One region of the Ruegeria sp. YTSC003 genome, then DNA from elsewhere that is predicted to be linked to it. Evidence: riboswitches for the same ligand, from Rfam matches in the RefSeq annotation. Region 1 holds a riboswitch; each other region holds the start of a gene.

Region 1 (4,534 bases):
GTCTGCCTCCATCCCTTCTTGCTGCATCATGTAAAGCACGACCCCCGGGTCCAATTGCCCGCTGCGGGTGCCCATGGGCAGACCGTCGAGCGCCGAAAACCCCATGGTCGAGGCCACGGCCCGACCGCCCGACACCGCACACATCGACGCGCCATTTCCCAGATGCGCAATAACGACACGACCGTCGTACAAACCCGGCGCAATTTCTTTAAGCTTTTGCGAGACATAGTCGTAGCTCAGCCCGTGAAACCCGTATCTGCGCACACCCTTCTCGTAAAAACGTTGCGGAAGGGCGAAAGTATCATTCACCCAAGGATGCGTCCGGTGAAACGCGGTATCGAAGCACGCAATCTGGGTGGTACCCGGAAAGGCTGCCGCGGCCGCCTTGATACCCGCAAGGCTGTAGGGTTGGTGCAAAGGTGCGAAGGGAATGAAACCGCTTAGCGTATCAAAGACGTGCTCGTCCACCACGACAGGTTCCGAATAGACTGGCCCGCCGTGAACGACGCGGTGGCCCACGGCCCGGACGTGAGTGTCCGGCAGGTATTCGCGGGTAAGTTCAAGAAACGCATTGATGGCCTCGTCATGTGTTTTAGCCCCAGACAGCTGGCGATCGACAGATCGCCCCCCCGCCGATTGGGCCAACAGGCGTGGGGCATCCCCCAACCGCTCGATCTGACCGCGCCAGCGCATACTGGGGCGTCGATCCTCGACCAGTTCGTACAACGCGAATTTCAACGAGGACGACCCGGCATTCAGTGCCAAAACATGTTCAGCCATGGATTTTGCCTTCATTCGCAATTGCATGCAGCGCCGCGACAGCACAAGACGCCAGCCGCGAAGCATCGTCATCTGCCCGAGATGTCAGGATAATCGGTGCCGCAGCACCTATCACGACGCCGGCAGCCTCGGCATGAGAGATATATGTCAGCTGCTTGGCTACCATGTTGCCGGCTTCGATATTCGGAACAACCAGAATGTCTGCGACCCCCGCGACCGGTGAGGTGATGCCTTTTGTCCGCGCGGCGTTCAGATCAACCGCATTGTCCATTGCCAGAGGGCCATCGACCAGCCCGCCGGTGATTTGTCCACGCTCGGCCATTTTCGACAACAGCGCCGCATCGACAGACGACGGTAAATGCGGGTTGATGGTCTCAACCGCCGACAAGACGCCAACCTTGGGCATCTCGATGCCAATAGAATGCGCAAGATGGATGGCGTTCTGAACAATATCGGCCTTGGTTTCGAGATCCGGTGCAATATTCACCGCCGCATCAGTAACCATGATGGGCCGGGACATGCCCGGCACGTCCATGACGAACACATGCGACAAGCGTCGCCCGGTCCTCAGGCCGTTTTCGCGGCGAAGAACGGCGCGTAGAAGGACATCTGTGTGCAAGTGACCTTTCATCAGCATCCGGGCCTTACCTTCAACGACCAGTCCGACCGCGCGTTGGGCGGCCACTTCGTGGTCTCGCGCTTCAATGATTTCAACTCCGGACAAATCGGCCCCAAGCTGGGCGGCAGCGGCGGTGATTTTGTCCGGGTCGCCCACCAAAATCGGAGTAATGATGCCGTTTTCCAACGCGAGCAATGCCCCGCCTAGCGAATTCGGCTCTTCCGGGGCGACGATCGCTGTGGCCATCGGGTCCAGAGGACGTGCCTTTTCCAACAAAGCGTCGAAGTGCCGGTGACGCTGAACGATCAGTCCCGGTACCTCGACCGAGTCGAAGGTCAAATGCCGCGACGGTGGCGTGACCTGTACGGTGCCGCTTAGGATCAATGCGTTATCCCCGACCCGGCGCACTTCGGCGGAACAGGTCAGGTCGCCGTCTTCACGCTTTTCTGTAACAGCCACAAAGGCAGTCAGTTCTTCGCCCGCCAAAACCGAAGCATGAAAACTCAGATCCGCCCGACGTGTTTGCGTACCGGCCCCCGGCAAGATGTTCCCAATGACTGCGGCCACCAGACCAGCAGGCCACAAAGCGGGCGCGACAGCCTCGGGGCGCCCATCTCCATCACCGTCATAGGCTGCTAGGTTCAGCGGGTTGTGGTCGCCCGAAGCGGAGGCAAACGCGTACAAGTCGTCCACGGTGCACAATCGGGTGACCTGCGCCTTGTCGCCTACCTTCAGTTGAGAATAGGTTCTGTTTTCTTGAATTTTCATCTCGTCCGGCTTTGTTTTTGAATGCGTGTTCGTTGTTTCAAACATTGGATGTGCGGCCCCCCGGAACCAGAACATATCCACCTTTGTTGCTACATTTCTGCAACGCAGCGTAGTCAGATCATTGGCAAATGACAAATGACCTCTGTGCGTGGGGCGGCGCGGATTATCGCTTGACCCAAATTCGGAACTCGGGCAAGCATCACCGCGATGGTTCCCTATGGTTCGCCACGGGATGAAAAGGGAATACGGTGAGGTTGCCAACAAGCGCCAAGTCCGTGACTGCCCCCGCAACTGTAAGCGGTGAGCGACGCCAAATACCCACTGACCCCAAATGGGTCGGGAAGGATGGCCAAGCCACGACCCGCAAGTCAGGAGACCTACCATCCGATGTTCAACCAACCCGGGGCGGGGCGTCCTGGAAGGAGGCTTTATGACACGTCTAAGACGTAATGACATGATTGGCACCTTCTGTCCGCGCTTGGCAACAAGCGGAGTGGGCCATGTCGATCAGTACTGATCACTTCCTTCTGATTTGCGAGACCTGCGAGGGTTCTGACCGGGCGGGTTCATTGCGCGCTGCGCTTGCAGGCAAGCTTCCATCCAGTTTTGGCATCCGCAGCGTTTCCTGCATGGCCGGTTGCGGTCGACCCACAACCGTCGGGTTTCAGGCAATAGACAAAGCGCAGTACCTTTTCGGTGACATCCAATCGACTGAGGACGTGGATGCTTTGGCCGAATTTGCACATCAATACCATCGCATCGCGGATGGGTGGACCAATGCAACGCAGCGCCCGCCTGCCCTTCTTGAAAAGACTCTGGCGCGCCTGCCGCGGCTAAAAGTGGAGACAAGCGCATGACCTGCGGAGCTTTCCTTGAGGCGCGCGGGCTGGAGTATTATGCCCTGAACGGCGACGTACTGCTGCAAAACATCAATTTCGAACTGAATGAAGGGGCCACTCTGGCAATTGCCGGCCCAAACGGTGCGGGCAAGACAACGCTGCTGAATCTTTTGTGCGGCGGTGAAGAGATTGTGCTGGGGGACGTTTTGGTAAAGGGGCGCAGCCTTCGGCAGCTTTCGGCGATGGACCGCGCCCGAATGATCGCCGTGGTCAGTCAGCAGGAATCGCCGGACGGGCGTTTGTTTCTGCGCGACTACGTGGCCCTTGGGCAAATCCCGATCCGCGCCGATCGATCTGCGGCTGAGCACGCCTTGGAATTGGACCGCATCCTGAAGCTGACCGGACTCGTCGCCCTCGCGGACAAGCGGATGGCCGTGTTATCCGGCGGGGAACGCCAGCGCGCTCATATCGCAAGGGCGCTGGCGCAAAACCCTTCGCTTTTGTTCCTGGATGAGCCGACGAACCATCTGGACCCGGACGCCAAGGGACGCATGCTGTCGCTGGTGGCCGAGCTGGGCATTACGGTCGTCATGATCGTCCATGATCTGGTCATGATCCCGGAATTCGCGACCCATGTCGCCTTGATGAAATCCACGCGCCTGACCGGTTTCGGCCCAGTGCACGAAGTGCTGACACCCGAAAGGGTCCGTGAAACGTTTGGTGTCGATTTTCTTAGCTTTCAGCATGAAGGCCGCATGATCCCGGCACTGGATATCAGAAGAACCACTACCTCAAACTAGGAAAAATAACATGAACAAAACTCTCTGGTGCGCTGCACTGATCAGCGGCATTGCAACTGCCGCAACAGCGCGCGAGATCACCGTCGACAATTGCGGCGAGCCGCTGGTGTTTGAAACTCAGCCCGAGCGGCTGGTCGTGCACGACATGAACATGACCGACATGGCTTTTGCGCTGGGTTTGCAGGACAAGGTCGTTGGCCTGACAGGCATCACTGGCTGGTACAAAACCAGCCCCGAGTTTGACACCCTGCGCGGCGACATCCCGGAACTTGCGCCTAAGTACCCGACAGTTGAAAATCTGGTCGCTGTCGAACCCGACCTTTTCTTTGCGGGCTGGTACTATGGCATGAAGCCGGGCGGTGACGTGACCCCGGACACGCTTGCGCCGTTTGGCATCAAAACGATGATCCTGACGGAAAGCTGCGTACATCTGGATAAGGATCGCCCCGAAGCCAGCATGGACCTGCTGTTCACGGACGTCCTTCGCTTGGGCAAAGTCATGCACGTTGAAGACAAGGCAGAAGAGCTGGTTTCCGGTTGGAAAGAAGAACTGTCCGCGATTGAGACGCAGACAGCCGACCTGCCCAAACCCCGCGTTTTCCTGCTGGACGGCCCCGCCGATGCCCCGTTTACGGCTGGTAAGTTTGCCATTCCCGACGCGATGATTGCTGCCGCTGGCGGCGAGAATGTCACCCATGACATGGACACCAGCTGGGGACGTTCATCGT
Region 2 (4,534 bases), on a different contig from region 1:
CGGCTCAAGCACCGCCTCGTGCCTGAAGACCAATTAGCTTGCGGTTGCGTTCCCAAGTGTATTCAGCAGAGTGTTCAGATTGTGCTGGAACATCGCAAGGTAGCTGGTGGCAGGGCTACCCCGTTCCGACAAGGCGTCCGAGAACAGCCGTCCACCAATCACGATGCCAGTTTCATCCGAGATCTGCTGAATCAAAGTGGGGCTTGTGATGTTTTCAACAAACAACGCGGCAGCACCATCCGCCTTCAGTTGATCAATCAGAACAGCAAGATCCTTGGCCGATGGCTCTGCCTCGGTGTCGATGCCAACCGGCGCAAGGAAAGTCAGGCCGTAGGCGTCTGCCAGATAGCCAAATGCGTCATGCGCGGTCACAACCGTGCGGCGATTGGCGGGCAGGCCTGCCAGCATGGTTTTTGTTTCTGCATCCAGCGCTTCAAGCTGCGTGATATAGGCCGCGGCATTGGCTGCGAATTCTTCGGCGTGCTCGGGCATCGCCTCTGTCATCACGTTGGCGACATTGGTCACGTAAATCATGCCGTTCGACAGCGAGTTCCAAGCGTGGGGGTCGATTTTGCCCTCGACTGTGACAGGCGTGATGCCGTCGGTGGCAACGTGCACGGTTGCGTCAGTGCCCGATTCAGCGATCAGGGTATCGGACCATGTTTCAAAGCCCAGACCGTTGACAAAGATGATATCCGCCTGGGCAACGGCCTTCGCATCTGCAACCGAAGGCTGATACACATGCGCATCCGCATCCGGGCCCACGATTGTCGTAACTGTGGCCAGATCGCCCACGACCTCTTCGACCATGTCGCCGAGGATCGAAAAGCTGGCGACGATCTTGACGTTGTCTTCTGCCGCAACGGTCGGCAATGCAGCCAAAGCAAACGACACAGAGGCGATGCCGGCATAGAGTGACTTCACAAGAGTCATTGTGCTCTCTCTTCTTGTTGAATTTGGGCAATGGGGATGTCTTTGGAAACAGACGGTTTGCGCATCCGTCTGCCAAAACCAAGGGGACCGAAAATGGCCGAGAACAGAAAGAACCCACCGGCAACCAAAACGATCGCCGGGCCGGACGGCGTGTCCGGGAACAAGTAGGACAGTGTCAGACCGATCCAGCAACTGGACAAGGCAAACAGAAAACCCAGGACCAGTTGCCCGGTGATCGTACTGGCCCAATAGCGCGCTGCGGTCGCAGGCAGGATCATCAGGCCAACGGCCATCAACGTTCCCAGTGTTTTAAACGCGGCCAGCAGGTTCAGAACCAACAACAGCATAAAACCCTGATCGACCAGCCACGGCCGGCGCGTCTGAGTTTCGAAGAAAACAGGATCACAGGTGCTGACAATCAGCGGACGAAGCAGAACGGCAAATGCCAACAAAGTTACTGTCGCCACCCCTCCGACAAGGACCATCGACGCGTCGTCGATCCCTAGGATTGATCCGAACAGGAAGCTTTTTAGTGGAACTGCGGACCCCGCTGCAGACAGGATAAAGATACCCACCGCCAATGCGATAAGATACAGCGAGGCAAGACTAGCATCGCTGCGCAGGATCGTCCGGCGTGCCAGAAAGGCGGTCAAAATGGCGACGCCAACACCCGCGATAAGCCCTCCGACCAACAGCGACATGACCGACAGGCCCGCCGTGACAAAGCCGATGACGATGCCTGGGGTAATCGCGTGGGCCATGGCCTCGCCAGCCAGCGACAGACGACGCAGAACAAGAAACGCCCCTACCGGTGCGACCGAGGCCGACAAGACCGTGGTTGCCACAAAAGCGCGACGCATGAAGGCAAAGCTCCACATTTCGACGATCAGGTCATACATTGGCGTGCTCCGCTGTTGGATGGGTGCCACGGAACATCCAGGACGCCTGACTTTCCGAGAGGTATCCTTGCGCAACCAGCCGGTCTGGTGTCAGAACGTCATTTACCGGTCCATGGGTCGCCTCTTGCCCGCCCAACAGCAGCGCATGGCTGCAATAGTCCAGTACCGAGGAAAGATCGTGCACCACCAAAACCACCGCGCGCCCCTCATCGCGCCATCGGCGTATAATCGACAGCAGATGCGCCTCAGTACTTTGGTCGACGGCGGCAAACGGTTCATCCAGCAGGATCAGCGGCGCGTCCTGCATGATAACTCGCGCGAACAGCGCGCGCTGCAGTTGCCCGCCCGATAGCATATGCAGAGGCCGGTCAGCGATATCCAGTACCCCGGCCTCATCCAGCGCGGCGGCCATCCGGTCACGCGCCGCGGCGTCCAGCCCGGTACGATAACCAAAGCCGCGCCAGGCCCCCATCGCGGCAAGATCCCTCACACGGATGGGAAATCGGCGGTCGAATTCGGTCATCTGCGCCAGGTACCCGATGTCACCAGGACGGCCCTGCGGCCAAGTCAAATTGCCCGAAAGAGGATCCATCAAGCCCAGCAGCATCTTTACAAAAGTGCTCTTGCCCGACCCGTTCGCACCAAGAACGGCAAGGGTCGTTCCAGCCGCGATATCCATGGAGAGGCGGTGAAACAATGTAAGGTCGCGGTAGCCCAACGTCAGATCGCGGATTTGTAAAACGGCCGTCATCAAATCACCGCGTAAATCGCGAGCCACAAGAGCGCCGACAGCGCCAGAGCCCCCGCCACCAGCACCGGAACGCTGAATTCTGTCAGACACTTACCCCTTTGGGTGTCAGCTTTTTGCAATGACAACGGCAACGCCTCCTGTGTTTGGACAGGGGCAAAGCGAGCGCAAGGTCGTGCACGGTACGGACCGCTTGAAACATTGTCATCTCCCTCTGGGACACCCCGCCCAGGTTCATAAATTTCGGATGGCAGGTCTCCTGACTTGCGGGTCAAAGCTATCCCGATCCTTCCCAGGCTATTGCCCAGTGGACGATCTCGGGTCGCTCGCCGCCTACAGTTGCGGGGGCAGTCACGGAATTGGTCTTTTCACAGAACCGCACCGTATTCCCTTTTATCCCTGACCGCAGAATACAGTCGGGAACCATCACGTGGACCAAATACGAATTGATTTGATTCGACAAGAGCGCGAACCAATCGGTGATGGCAATTTGTACCAGGCTCCAATCAGCCAAAAAAATTCTACGATAAGGGTGCTAGCAATGGCAGTGACTTCGCGGGGCTCACTCAGAAGTTTTCAGCCTGGGTCTTGCAACGACCGGAACGCATAAACCTGCCAATACTTTGTTCGATTGGCTGCGGCGGCTCAAAGTTCCTCGACACACTCTTGACGACAGATACGCTTCGAAAGCTCACAGGCCCGAGCACAAAATACAAGAGTGGGTTTTGATTAAATGCTGTAACGGAAAGAAATTGATGGCCTTCGCAGCATTGCAGTTTTACCAGTGGTTCTTTTTCATTCCGGCATAAGCCTGTTCAGTGGAGGTTTTTTAGGCGTAGACGTTTTCTTCGTTATCAGCGGATATCTAATAACCTCTATTATCCTTGATGATCTTGGAAAAAATAGCTTCTTTCTTTTGAAGTTCTACGAGCGTCGGGCCCGACGGATCTTGCCTGCCCTGAGTGTCGTCGTACTGGTGTGTATTCCTATCGCTTGGTTTACCATGCTGCCCGATCCACTGGAAAACTTCGGCCAGAGTGTCGTGGCCACGATGTTCTCTCTGAATAATGTTCTTCTCACGCTAACAAGTGGATACTGGGACCTCGCGTCCGAGTTCAAACCTCTGGTTCACACATGGAGCCTGGCAGTTGAAGAACAGTTTTACATAGTTTTTCCGCTTTTGCTTATGGCCCTGTACCCGGTACTTAAACACAGAACGGATCTGCTGGTTTGGGCTATCATCGGGTCCAGTTTCCTGGCGAGCGTACTGTTGGTTCAAACCCACCCGGAGAGCACATTTTATCTTCTGCATACACGCGCCTGGGAACTCGGATTCGGTGCATTGGGGGCATGTTGGGAAAATAAGCGCAAGGTTAGAGCGAGCAACAGTCTTTCGCTACTTGGCCTTATAGCGGTGATTGCAGCATGGTGATCTTTGACGGGACCATGCAACACCCGTCATACCTGACAGCCGTTCCGGTCGTCGGGTCTTTGCTCGTTCTCCTCTATGCAAAGGAAGGCACTTTTGTCGCCAAACTGCTGAGCATCAGAATTCTGGTTGGCATTGGCCTGATCAGCTACAGCCTGTATCTCTGGCACCAACCAATTTTCGCATTTGCGCGCATTGCGAGCTTTGAGGAACCCAGCCCGTATTTTCTTGCCAGCTTGATACCATTTGCATTCCTTTTGTCCTATCTGACCTGGCGTTTTGTCGAACAACCGTTTCGCAACAAAAACGCGATCTCTCTTTCACGCCTTGTTGTTTCGTGCACCGCAGTGACCGCAACGCTGTGTGCTGTTGGGCTTTCGCTGTATCTCGGCCAAGGCTTCCCTACACGCGTTTTCGACACGGATCGAGAGGTCGCAGCGGGGATGCACATTTGGTATAATCACCGCATCAGCCAATACGACGCAGATAAGTTTGATACGAACAGCGGCATCAACGTTTTGATTG
Region 3 (4,534 bases), on a different contig from region 1:
ATGCTGACTTCAATCTGGCCCGACTGGAACGGTATTTGGCTTTGGCACACCAGGCCGGGTGCTATCCGGTGATCGTTCTAACCAAGGCCGATACCTGCGCCGATCCTGATAATTTCTCCAAAGCAGCCGAGTCGCTGGCTCCGTTTTTGACCGTGCTGGCTATCAATGCTTTGGATGCCCTGGACGTGCAGCAAGTTCTGTCCTGGTGCTCCACCGGGCAGACTGCCGCAATGGTCGGCTCATCCGGTGTCGGCAAGACAACATTGGTCAACGCCATGACGGGCCTGGATGAGGCAACGTCCGGCGTTCGCGCGGACGACGCGCGCGGGCGGCACACGACAACTGCCCGCGCGTTGCATCCGATGCAGAACGGCGGATGGCTGGTCGATACACCCGGCATGCGGGCTTTGCGGTTGCTGGATGCGCAGGATGGCGTCGATGAGGTCTTTTCTGACATTCTGGAATTGGCTCAGACCTGCCGCTTTTCCGATTGTCAGCATCAGGCCGAGCCGGGCTGCGCCGTGCAGGATGCGATTGCAAACGGATCACTGGACACCGAGCGGTTGGAGCGCTGGCGAAAGCTGCGGCGCGAAGATGAAAGGAACTCGGAAACCGTTGCGCAGTCTCGTGCGCGCGACAAGGCCTTTGGTAAGATGGTACGATCGGTGATGCAGGACAAGAAATCCCGCAAAAAGCTGTAAGTACCGGCTCAGGCGATTAACCGGGGCCATATGGCCGCATTTCGGCGCGCAAATGCGCCGATGTGACCGACCTCGGCCAATCCAAAGTCTTTCGGCGACAACTGATGCCGGCGGGCTTTGGGACCGTAAAGATCGGCCAGGCGCCAAACCGCGTTCGGGGGCACCACCTGATCATCGTCCATTGTGAACAGATCGACGGGTGTTTCCGACGCAGCCCAACGGGCGTCTGGAAGGCTTTTGCCGATATCCGGCACATAGCTCAGCGCAGCGGTGCACCATTTGCGCCACTGCCAGTAGACACGTGCCGGAAGGTCCGAGCCGAACCCAAGTGCCTTGCCCGGCAGGTATCCCAATGCCTTAACCAGCAATGGCGGGTGGGCATACCAGAACATTGTCGCCAGTGCGCGATACGGCCAGGGGTGGTCGGATACCGTCACCAAACCTGAACAGACACAGATCATCCGGTCGATCTGCTCAATATCGGGCTGAATTGGCCCCAGCATTCCACCCACCGAATGGCCAATGCTCCACTGCTGGGCGGCGGGAAATCTGCGCCGCATTTCGGCGCGAGCAGCGGGCATGTCGATCAACGCCCAGTCAGCCATCGTGGCCTGCGAATCGCGCAGGCGCCCGTGTAGAGAGTGGCCAAAATCGCGATAGTCATAGGTCAGACAGGCCATACCCTGTTCTTCCACCAACCACCGCGCAAAATGCTGGTAATAGTCGCGCGGTACGCCTGTGGCTGCATGGACTACAACCGCCACATCAGGTGCCGAGGCAGGCATATACAGCCGTGCCGACAGTTCGGCCTCTCCGGCAGAAAACGTGAAATCTTCGGTCAAAACGACCGGAGTGTTGTCCAACATGGTGCCCTCGCAAGCATCTGAACTATTCGGTTCACATATGGCATATCGGCGCTTTTGCGCGACTAGAGTCAACAGATTTTCAAAGTGACCAAGCGTCCACTTGAACGATGGAAAACAGCCCGCTTGACTCAAGCCACCTACAACCGCTAGCGATGAGGTGATGGTTCTCGTCCTTATATTGGGGCGGGATGAAAAGGGAACTCGGTGCGGTCCAGCCCGGCAATGCCGGAACAGACCAAGGCCGCGACTGCCCCCGCAACTGTAAGCGGTAAGCAATGCCGAAATACCACTGGCCGAAAGGCTGGGAAGGTCGGCAAAGCAATGACCCGCAAGTCAGGAGACCTGCCATCAAAGTAAAAACCGAAACTCGGGCGGGGTGTCCGGGCAGGTCTTCAGTACGCTGAGTTCCCTGTTCCACGTCCCCCGCTCACCGCGCGGAGGGCGCATTATGATCTGGAAGACAACGACCCACGAATTCACCGCCACCCTGTGCCAGAAAACGGGGAAAACATGCCCCGCATTGGCCCAAATGGCTCGGGCATTGGCCGAGGCGATGGCAACAGCACAACCAATGACGACCAGCGAATTTGAGGTGGACGGCTCCAGCGAACTGACCCATTGCGATGAGGGTTGCACCGCACGGTTTCGCGCCAGCCCGGCCCGGATCAGGGTCTATTGCGGGGCAAACACGGGCGACTCGGCCGACACGTTGGACGAATACGCCGATATGATGTTCAACCCTGACTTTTCCACTCTGCCTGCTGGTGTTTTGGCGGCCTTGCCTTGCGCCATGCTTCAGGCATCGGCCCTTGCACCGCGTCCATCGCATCAGGTTGTTCAACAAGCCACGGCCTGATCCTAGTTCACCGATCGCTCTGGGCCGGTTTCATGGCCCAAGCCATCTGCTCATCCGTTTCCACCGCGCATGGTCGGGCCAAGCGCAGCCGGTTTAGCGCGTGGTTTGGATCTTCACCGCTTTCCACCATGAGCCTCAGCGCGACCATCCCCGACCGCCCACAACCGCCCCGGCAATGCACCAGCACGCGTCCACCGCCGGACAGCACCTGCCGGGCGGCTGCGCTGGCGTCGGGCCAAAGAGTTTCGATTGGCAGGGGCGGCGTGCCAAAATCCTCGACCGGAAGATGCACCCAGGTCGCGGACCTGCTTTGAACGTCTCGACCAAAACCGCCTGCGCCGACCTGCCGCATCTCGGCCTCGGTGGTCATTGAAATCACCAGATCGGGGTTCCAGTCCTGTATCACCCTCAGATCATCCACATACCCACTGCCGCCGCTAGGCAAGGGGGACAGCGCCAAGGTGCCTGTGCCAACAGGCAGCGCGTAGATTGCAAATTTTGCCAAAGCTTATGCTCCTACTGCCACCGGCCCACCAGATTTTGACAGCCTATTTATCCCGCTTACAGACGCTGTCCAAACCGAAATTCCACAAAGCATGCTGTGGACGCGGGCGGCCCGGGTCTCTACGCTGCATTTCTGACACGAATCTGACAGAGCAGACATGACCGAAACGCCCAGCCCCGCCTATCAGGTTCTTGCCCGCAAGTACCGCCCTGAAACCTTTGCAGATCTGGTTGGACAGGACGCAATGGTGCGCACGCTGAAAAATGCGTTCGAAGCGGATCGGATCGCGCAGGCCTTTATCATGACCGGTATTCGCGGCACCGGCAAAACCACCACTGCCCGGATTATCGCCAAAGGTATGAACTGCATCGGTCCCGATGGTGAAGGCAAGCCAACGACCGAACCTTGTGGTCAGTGCGAGCATTGCGTTGCCATCATGGAAGGCCGGCATGTCGACGTGATGGAGATGGACGCCGCCAGCCGCACCGGCGTGAACGATATCCGCGAGATCATCGACAGCGTTCGCTATCGTGCCGCCAGTGCGCGTTATAAGATTTACATCATCGACGAAGTTCACATGCTGTCGACCAGCGCTTTCAATGCGCTGCTCAAAACGCTTGAGGAACCGCCCGAACATGTAAAGTTCATCTTTGCGACGACCGAAATCCGCAAGGTCCCGGTGACAGTGCTGTCGCGCTGCCAGCGGTTTGACCTGCGCCGGATCGAACCCGAAGATATGATCGGTCTGCTCAACAAGATCGCCGCGGCGGAAAACGCACAGATCGCCGAAGACGCGCTTGCTTTGATCACACGTGCGGCCGAAGGCTCTGCCCGCGATGCGACCTCGCTGTTGGATCAGGCGATCTCACATGGTGCAGGGGAAACCAGCGCCGATCAGGTTCGGGCAATGTTGGGCCTTGCAGATCGCGGGCGCGTGCTGGATCTGATGGACATGATCCTGCGTGGCGATGCGGCTGGGGCATTGACTGAGTTGAGCGGCCAGTATGCCGAAGGGGCCGACCCGCTGGCCGTGCTGCGCGATCTGGCCGAGATCACCCATTGGGTTTCCGTGGTCAAAATCACGCCCGATGCCGCCGATGACCCCACCGTCTCACCGGATGAACGTGCGCGCGGTCAACAGATGGCCGAGGCGCTGCCGATGCGGGTGTTGACGCGGATGTGGCAGATGTTGCTGAAAGCGCTGGAGGAGGTCTCTGCAGCACCCAACGCGATGATGGCCGCCGAAATGGCAATCATTCGTCTGACTCATGTGGCCGATTTGCCAAGCCCCGAAGAACTTATCAAACGACTACAGGATGCGCCTCCACCCCCACCGAACGGGGGACCTGGCGGTGGTGTGGCTGTGCCAACTCATGCACCTACGCAGGCGACTTCCTCTACGCATCTCTCGGCCCAGCGCGGGCCGGCAGGGGCACCCACCGCAGCGCTTGCTCAGGACATCCAGACCGCGCTGGCACGCTATCCAACCTTCGAACACGTGGTCGAGTTGATCCGCACCAACCGGGACGTAAAACTGTTGGTTGAGGTCGAAAACGGTGTGCGTCTCGTCTCGTATTCCCCGGGACGGATCGAGTTCACGCCGACG
Region 4 (4,534 bases), on a different contig from region 1:
ATGTACTGAAAACGACCACCACTGTAGTCAAAGACGTTGCTAGACTTGTAAGGTTCCATCGGAAGATCGCAGAGAAACGACTACCGGAGGAAAAGTTCGCTCACGACACTTACCTTCACGAACGAACCAGGTTTTGACACCTCCAGAACGCGACGTTCGATCCGGGAGCAATTGTCTAACGGCGCTCAACTGTTTTAGCACGCGTTGTAAGCCCCAGCATTATGTCGGTGGCTCTAGACAGCTCCATTCCGGATGAAGAATTACGTATACTACTGACTACTCTGGCAAACCGGCATCAGAATCTTTCAAATGACAAAATGGCAGTTGTTGCCGACGAAATCGTGCAGCTATTGAAGCAGCGTTCAAGGTATCCGAACACCGGCTCATATCTTGACGGGCGGAAGGTCGAGTGACGGCGCATTCAGGCTGCGACGCGCCTGAAAGCAATCAGCGTTGCTGTGATCATTGCACCAAAATCCACTTGAACCAAAAATCGAGCATCATCCTTGATGGCGTTAAGCCAATGAACAATTTCAACCAACAATCCCGCAACATTCGCAAGCCCACGTACCGATAAAATCTCACTAAACAATTGTTATTTATCAAGAAATTTAATTCCTTTACGCAAGTTCGAAATTGGTACTCGCCTCCACTTCTTTTTCAAACACTTAGCTTTCTGCGCTGCTTTCGCAAATTCGGGCGTATACACTTGGGTATCATGTTCCTACTGGCTTCTGGAACAGCATAACCGTCGCCGTTGATGTCCGGGGTTAAATGTCGAAGCGGTTTGAAAGTAATGCCACACGTGCCAAATCTTTTCCCGCGAACAAACGGCGCGACGCACAATGCGACAGTGGTAGAGGGATGTGCTTTGTCTTTGTCGCGCCTTTGCCCGCTTCCTTAATATTGCCCAAAGGTTCGCACAGAACGCGATTGCCCAAGGCGCGCCTGTTGCGATTGCCGGTCCAGCGATTCCGTTTGCACAACCGCACTACCTGATTGCCAAGCCCGGAAGCGCTCAATCATCCGCGGCTGCGGGGCTGTTTTGCTCCTGGCTTCGTGATCGGATCGCATCGGATGCCGCTGACTGACTTCGGCTGGTCGCTTTTCTGACTTAACCGGTTTTCAATCCTCAGTCGTGCTTGACAAGCCCCCTGCCCGTGCCGCATGTCGCATGCGTTGGTGTCCATCCTCGGATGGATGAAAAGGGAATGTGCCAGCGATGTCATCGCCAAGCACAGCCGCCCCCGCGACCGTGACCGGAGAGGGTGCCCAAAGCCACTGGCCCAATAGGCCGGGAAGGCGGGACATCCGACAGGGCAAACGCTCTGACATCCGCAAGCCGGGAGACCTGCCAGCACCCGAAGTTGAAACCGGGCGGGGTGTTCCGGTGTCGGGTCCATGTCGCACACGTGGCCCGCATGAAACCCCGTCCCCCGTACAAAGGATTAGGGGGATGAGAGACGTGACCGAGACCGCACCAGTCGAATTGCTGGTCTGCACGACATGCCGCCGTGGGTTGCCCATCGAAGATGACGCTCAGCGACCCGGCACTTTGCTGCACACAGCGCTTGAACAGGCGGGTTTGCCTGACGGCGTGGACCTGAAGCCGGTGGAATGCCTGTCGAACTGTGATCAGGGATGTTCGATCGTTTTGCGTGGTGGCCCGTCCCGATGGACCTTCGTCTATGAAAACCTCGACGAGGCCGACCATGTCGAGACCATCGTCGAAGGCGTCACCAAATATCTGGCCGCTGAAGACGGTCTGGTGAAATGGCGTGAGCGCCCCGAACATTTCCGCAAAAACTGTGCGGCCCGCATTCCCCCGATTGGAGCCCTGAAATGAGCAATCTTGAAAAACTTCCCGTCACCGTGATCACCGGCTTTCTGGGCTCGGGCAAGACCACGCTGGTCAAGCACCTGATGCAGAACCCGCAGGGCAAGCGTCTGGCTGTGGTCGTCAATGAATTTGGCGATGTTGGCGTCGATGGCGATATCCTGAAATCCTGCGCCATTCCGGATTGCCCGGCGGAAAACATCATGGAACTGGCCAATGGCTGCATCTGCTGCACCGTAGCCGATGACTTCATTCCGACCATCGAGGCACTGATGGCGCTGGAGCCGCGCCCCGATCACATTCTGATTGAAACCTCTGGTCTGGCGCTGCCGAAGCCGCTGCTGAAGGCGTTCGACTGGCCGGATATCCGTTCTAAGATCACCGTTGACGGTGTGATCGCTCTGGCCGATGCCGAGGCCGTCGCCGCCGGGCGCTTCGCTCCGAGTGTCGAAGCCGTGGACGCCCAGCGCCTGGCTGACGACTCGATCGACCACGAAACGCCCCTGTCAGAGGTGTTCGAGGATCAGATCTCGTGCGCCGACATCATCCTGCTGACAAAACCCGATCTGGCGGGCGCCGAAGGTGTGGCGAAAGCCAAAGAAGTCATCGCCGCCGAAGCTCCGCGTCCGCTGCCAGTGGTCGAAGTCGCCGAAGGTGCCGTAGACGTGCGCGTCGTGCTGGGGCTGGAAGCGGCCGCCGAGGATGACATGGATGCCCGTCCGTCGCATCACGATGGCCATCACGACCACGAACACGACGATTTCGAAAGCATCATCGTCGAGTTACCTGAACAGACCGACCCGGCCCAACTGGTCGCCAATATCGAACGTCTGGCCAATGAGCTGAACATCCTGCGCGTCAAAGGCTATGCCGCCGTTCAGGGCAAACCCATGCGTCTGCTGGTGCAGGCCGTTGGTGCCCGCGTACGTCACCAGTATGACCGCCCGTGGGAACCCGGTGAAGAGCGCCGTTCGCGTCTGGTGGTCATCGCCGAACACGACGACATCAAAGAGGCCACGATCCGCGATATCCTCGTGGGCGTGACCGAGGCCGCCGAGTAAGCCATGCACGTCGTCTTCCGCGAAAGCCACGGGCTCGAGGAAACCGAGACCCCGACCGATCTGGGCCAAAGTCCGGCGGATCTGGTGGTGCTGTCCTTTTCGGACAGTGACCTTGGTGCTTTCGCGGCGGGCTGGCATCGCGGTGGCGGGGCCGAAGGGCGAATGCCGACAATGCGGCTGGCCAACCTGACAGCACTGAAACACCCGTTGTCCGTCGACACTTATGTCGAGCAAACGCTCGAGGGCGCCAAGGGCATTCTGATCCGTTTGATCGGCGGCGTGCCTTACTGGTCCTATGGCTTGCAGCAAGTTCTGGCGCTGGCGCAATCCAAGGGGATCGCACTGGCCGTCCTACCTGCCGATGGGCGTGAGGATACGCGGCTGGATGATTACTCCACCCTGCCCGTCTCAACCCTGCGGCGGCTTGCGCATCTGTGTGACACCGGTGGCGAAGTCGCGGCGCAAGCGGCCTTGGCTCAAATGGCGCTTGCGGCGGGGCTTTATGCCGGGCCGGTGATGGGCGCTAAGACCTTGCCAGAGTGCGGCGCGTGGTGCCCGGATCGTGGCGTAGTCCCGGTCGAAACAGCATTCTCGAGCGGCGCGAAGCGTATTCTGGTGACTTTCTATCGTGCTTATCTGACATCTGCAGACACCGCCCCGGTCGCAGCCCTGATCCGCCGATTGCGGGAACGCGGCATCGAAGCTGTAGGCATGTTCGCTCCCTCGCTGAAAGCACCTGCAGCCGCCGATTGGCTGCGCGAGAACATCGCCTCCCTTGAACCGTCGGCCATCATCAACGCCACCGCGTTTTCGGGCAAAGGCGCATCCGGCACCTCTCCACTGGACGCCGCCAATGTGCCGGTGTTTCAGGTTGCTCTCGCTACGTCCCGCCGCAAAGCCTGGGCCGAGGCGGAACGCGGTCTTTCGCCCGCTGATTTGGCTATGCACGTTGTCCTGCCTGAAGTGGACGGGCGAATTTCTGCAGGCATTGCTTCGTTCAAGGAACCGGGCAAGCGTGACCCGCATCTGGAGTATTCACGTTTTGCCCACCGGGCTGAACCGGAACGGATCGAGGCCATCATCGACCGTGTCGTCGGCTGGCTGAACCTGAACGACAAGCCCAAAGGGGATCAGGTGCCCGCCTTGGTGCTGTCCACCTATCCCGGCAAGGATTGGCAGATGGCCCATGCGGTAGGCCTTGATGCTTTGGCCTCGGCCGAGGCGATGCTGTCTGACCTGCTGGGCGAAGGGTATGACACCGCTCCTGCCCAGCCGATTTCTGATACGTTGTTGGACGCGCGGATTACGTGGTCGCTTGGCGAATATCTGACTGCGCTAGCAGAATTGCCGGAACAACTGCGCGCAGACCTCGAAATCGTCTGGGGCAAGCCCGAGGATGATCCGGCCTTTGCAGATGGCGCGTTCCACTTCACCGCCCTGCGCCGCGGCAAGGCGCTGGTCGCGTTGCAACCTGAACGCGGCACGCCCGAGTTGCGTGATGACGATTATCATGACCTGTCGCGTACCCCGCGCCACAGCTACGTGGCCTTCTACCTTTGGCTGCGCAAAGGTCTTAGTGCGGATGCGCTGATCCATATCGGCGCGCACGGCACGCTGGAATGGCTGCCCGGCAAGT

What was found. A riboswitch is a leader RNA that binds a small molecule or an ion and turns the genes downstream of it on or off. The one in region 1 is predicted to bind cobalamin.
Region 2: another riboswitch for cobalamin. It lies ahead of AC2FFH_RS22885 (metal ABC transporter ATP-binding protein); the one in region 1 lies ahead of AC2FFH_RS09980 (DUF1636 family protein).
Region 3: another riboswitch for cobalamin. It lies ahead of AC2FFH_RS14350 (hypothetical protein); the one in region 1 lies ahead of AC2FFH_RS09980 (DUF1636 family protein).
Region 4: another riboswitch for cobalamin. It lies ahead of AC2FFH_RS16135 (DUF1636 family protein); the one in region 1 lies ahead of AC2FFH_RS09980 (DUF1636 family protein).

What each region holds. Positions count from the first base shown of each region.
Region 1 is NZ_JBXWMK010000004.1:153,853-158,386, reverse strand. Features, by position in the region: gene AC2FFH_RS09990 (acetate/propionate family kinase) at 1-780, opposite strand, end outside; gene AC2FFH_RS09985 (bifunctional enoyl-CoA hydratase/phosphate acetyltransferase) at 773-2,167, opposite strand; cobalamin riboswitch at 2,361-2,566, shown strand; gene AC2FFH_RS09980 (DUF1636 family protein) at 2,668-3,024, shown strand; gene AC2FFH_RS09975 (ABC transporter ATP-binding protein) at 3,021-3,806, shown strand; gene AC2FFH_RS09970 (ABC transporter substrate-binding protein) at 3,817-4,534, shown strand, end outside.
Region 2 is NZ_JBXWMK010000028.1:9,886-14,419, forward strand. Features, by position in the region: gene AC2FFH_RS22875 (metal ABC transporter solute-binding protein, Zn/Mn family) at 34-933, opposite strand; gene AC2FFH_RS22880 (metal ABC transporter permease) at 930-1,832, opposite strand; gene AC2FFH_RS22885 (metal ABC transporter ATP-binding protein) at 1,825-2,673, opposite strand; cobalamin riboswitch at 2,813-3,023, opposite strand; gene AC2FFH_RS22890 (acyltransferase family protein) at 3,332-4,012, shown strand; gene AC2FFH_RS22895 (hypothetical protein) at 4,267-4,534, shown strand, end outside.
Region 3 is NZ_JBXWMK010000007.1:114,797-119,330, forward strand. Features, by position in the region: gene rsgA (ribosome small subunit-dependent GTPase A) at 1-701, shown strand, start outside; gene AC2FFH_RS14345 (alpha/beta hydrolase family protein) at 710-1,567, opposite strand; cobalamin riboswitch at 1,712-1,931, shown strand; gene AC2FFH_RS14350 (hypothetical protein) at 2,016-2,423, shown strand; gene AC2FFH_RS14355 (protein-tyrosine phosphatase family protein) at 2,431-2,928, opposite strand; gene AC2FFH_RS14360 (DNA polymerase III subunit gamma/tau) at 3,086-4,534, shown strand, end outside.
Region 4 is NZ_JBXWMK010000008.1:195,798-200,331, reverse strand. Features, by position in the region: gene AC2FFH_RS16145 (hypothetical protein) at 1-137, shown strand, start outside; gene AC2FFH_RS16140 (hypothetical protein) at 422-592, opposite strand; cobalamin riboswitch at 1,164-1,373, shown strand; gene AC2FFH_RS16135 (DUF1636 family protein) at 1,457-1,846, shown strand; gene cobW (cobalamin biosynthesis protein CobW) at 1,843-2,898, shown strand; gene cobN (cobaltochelatase subunit CobN) at 2,902-4,534, shown strand, end outside.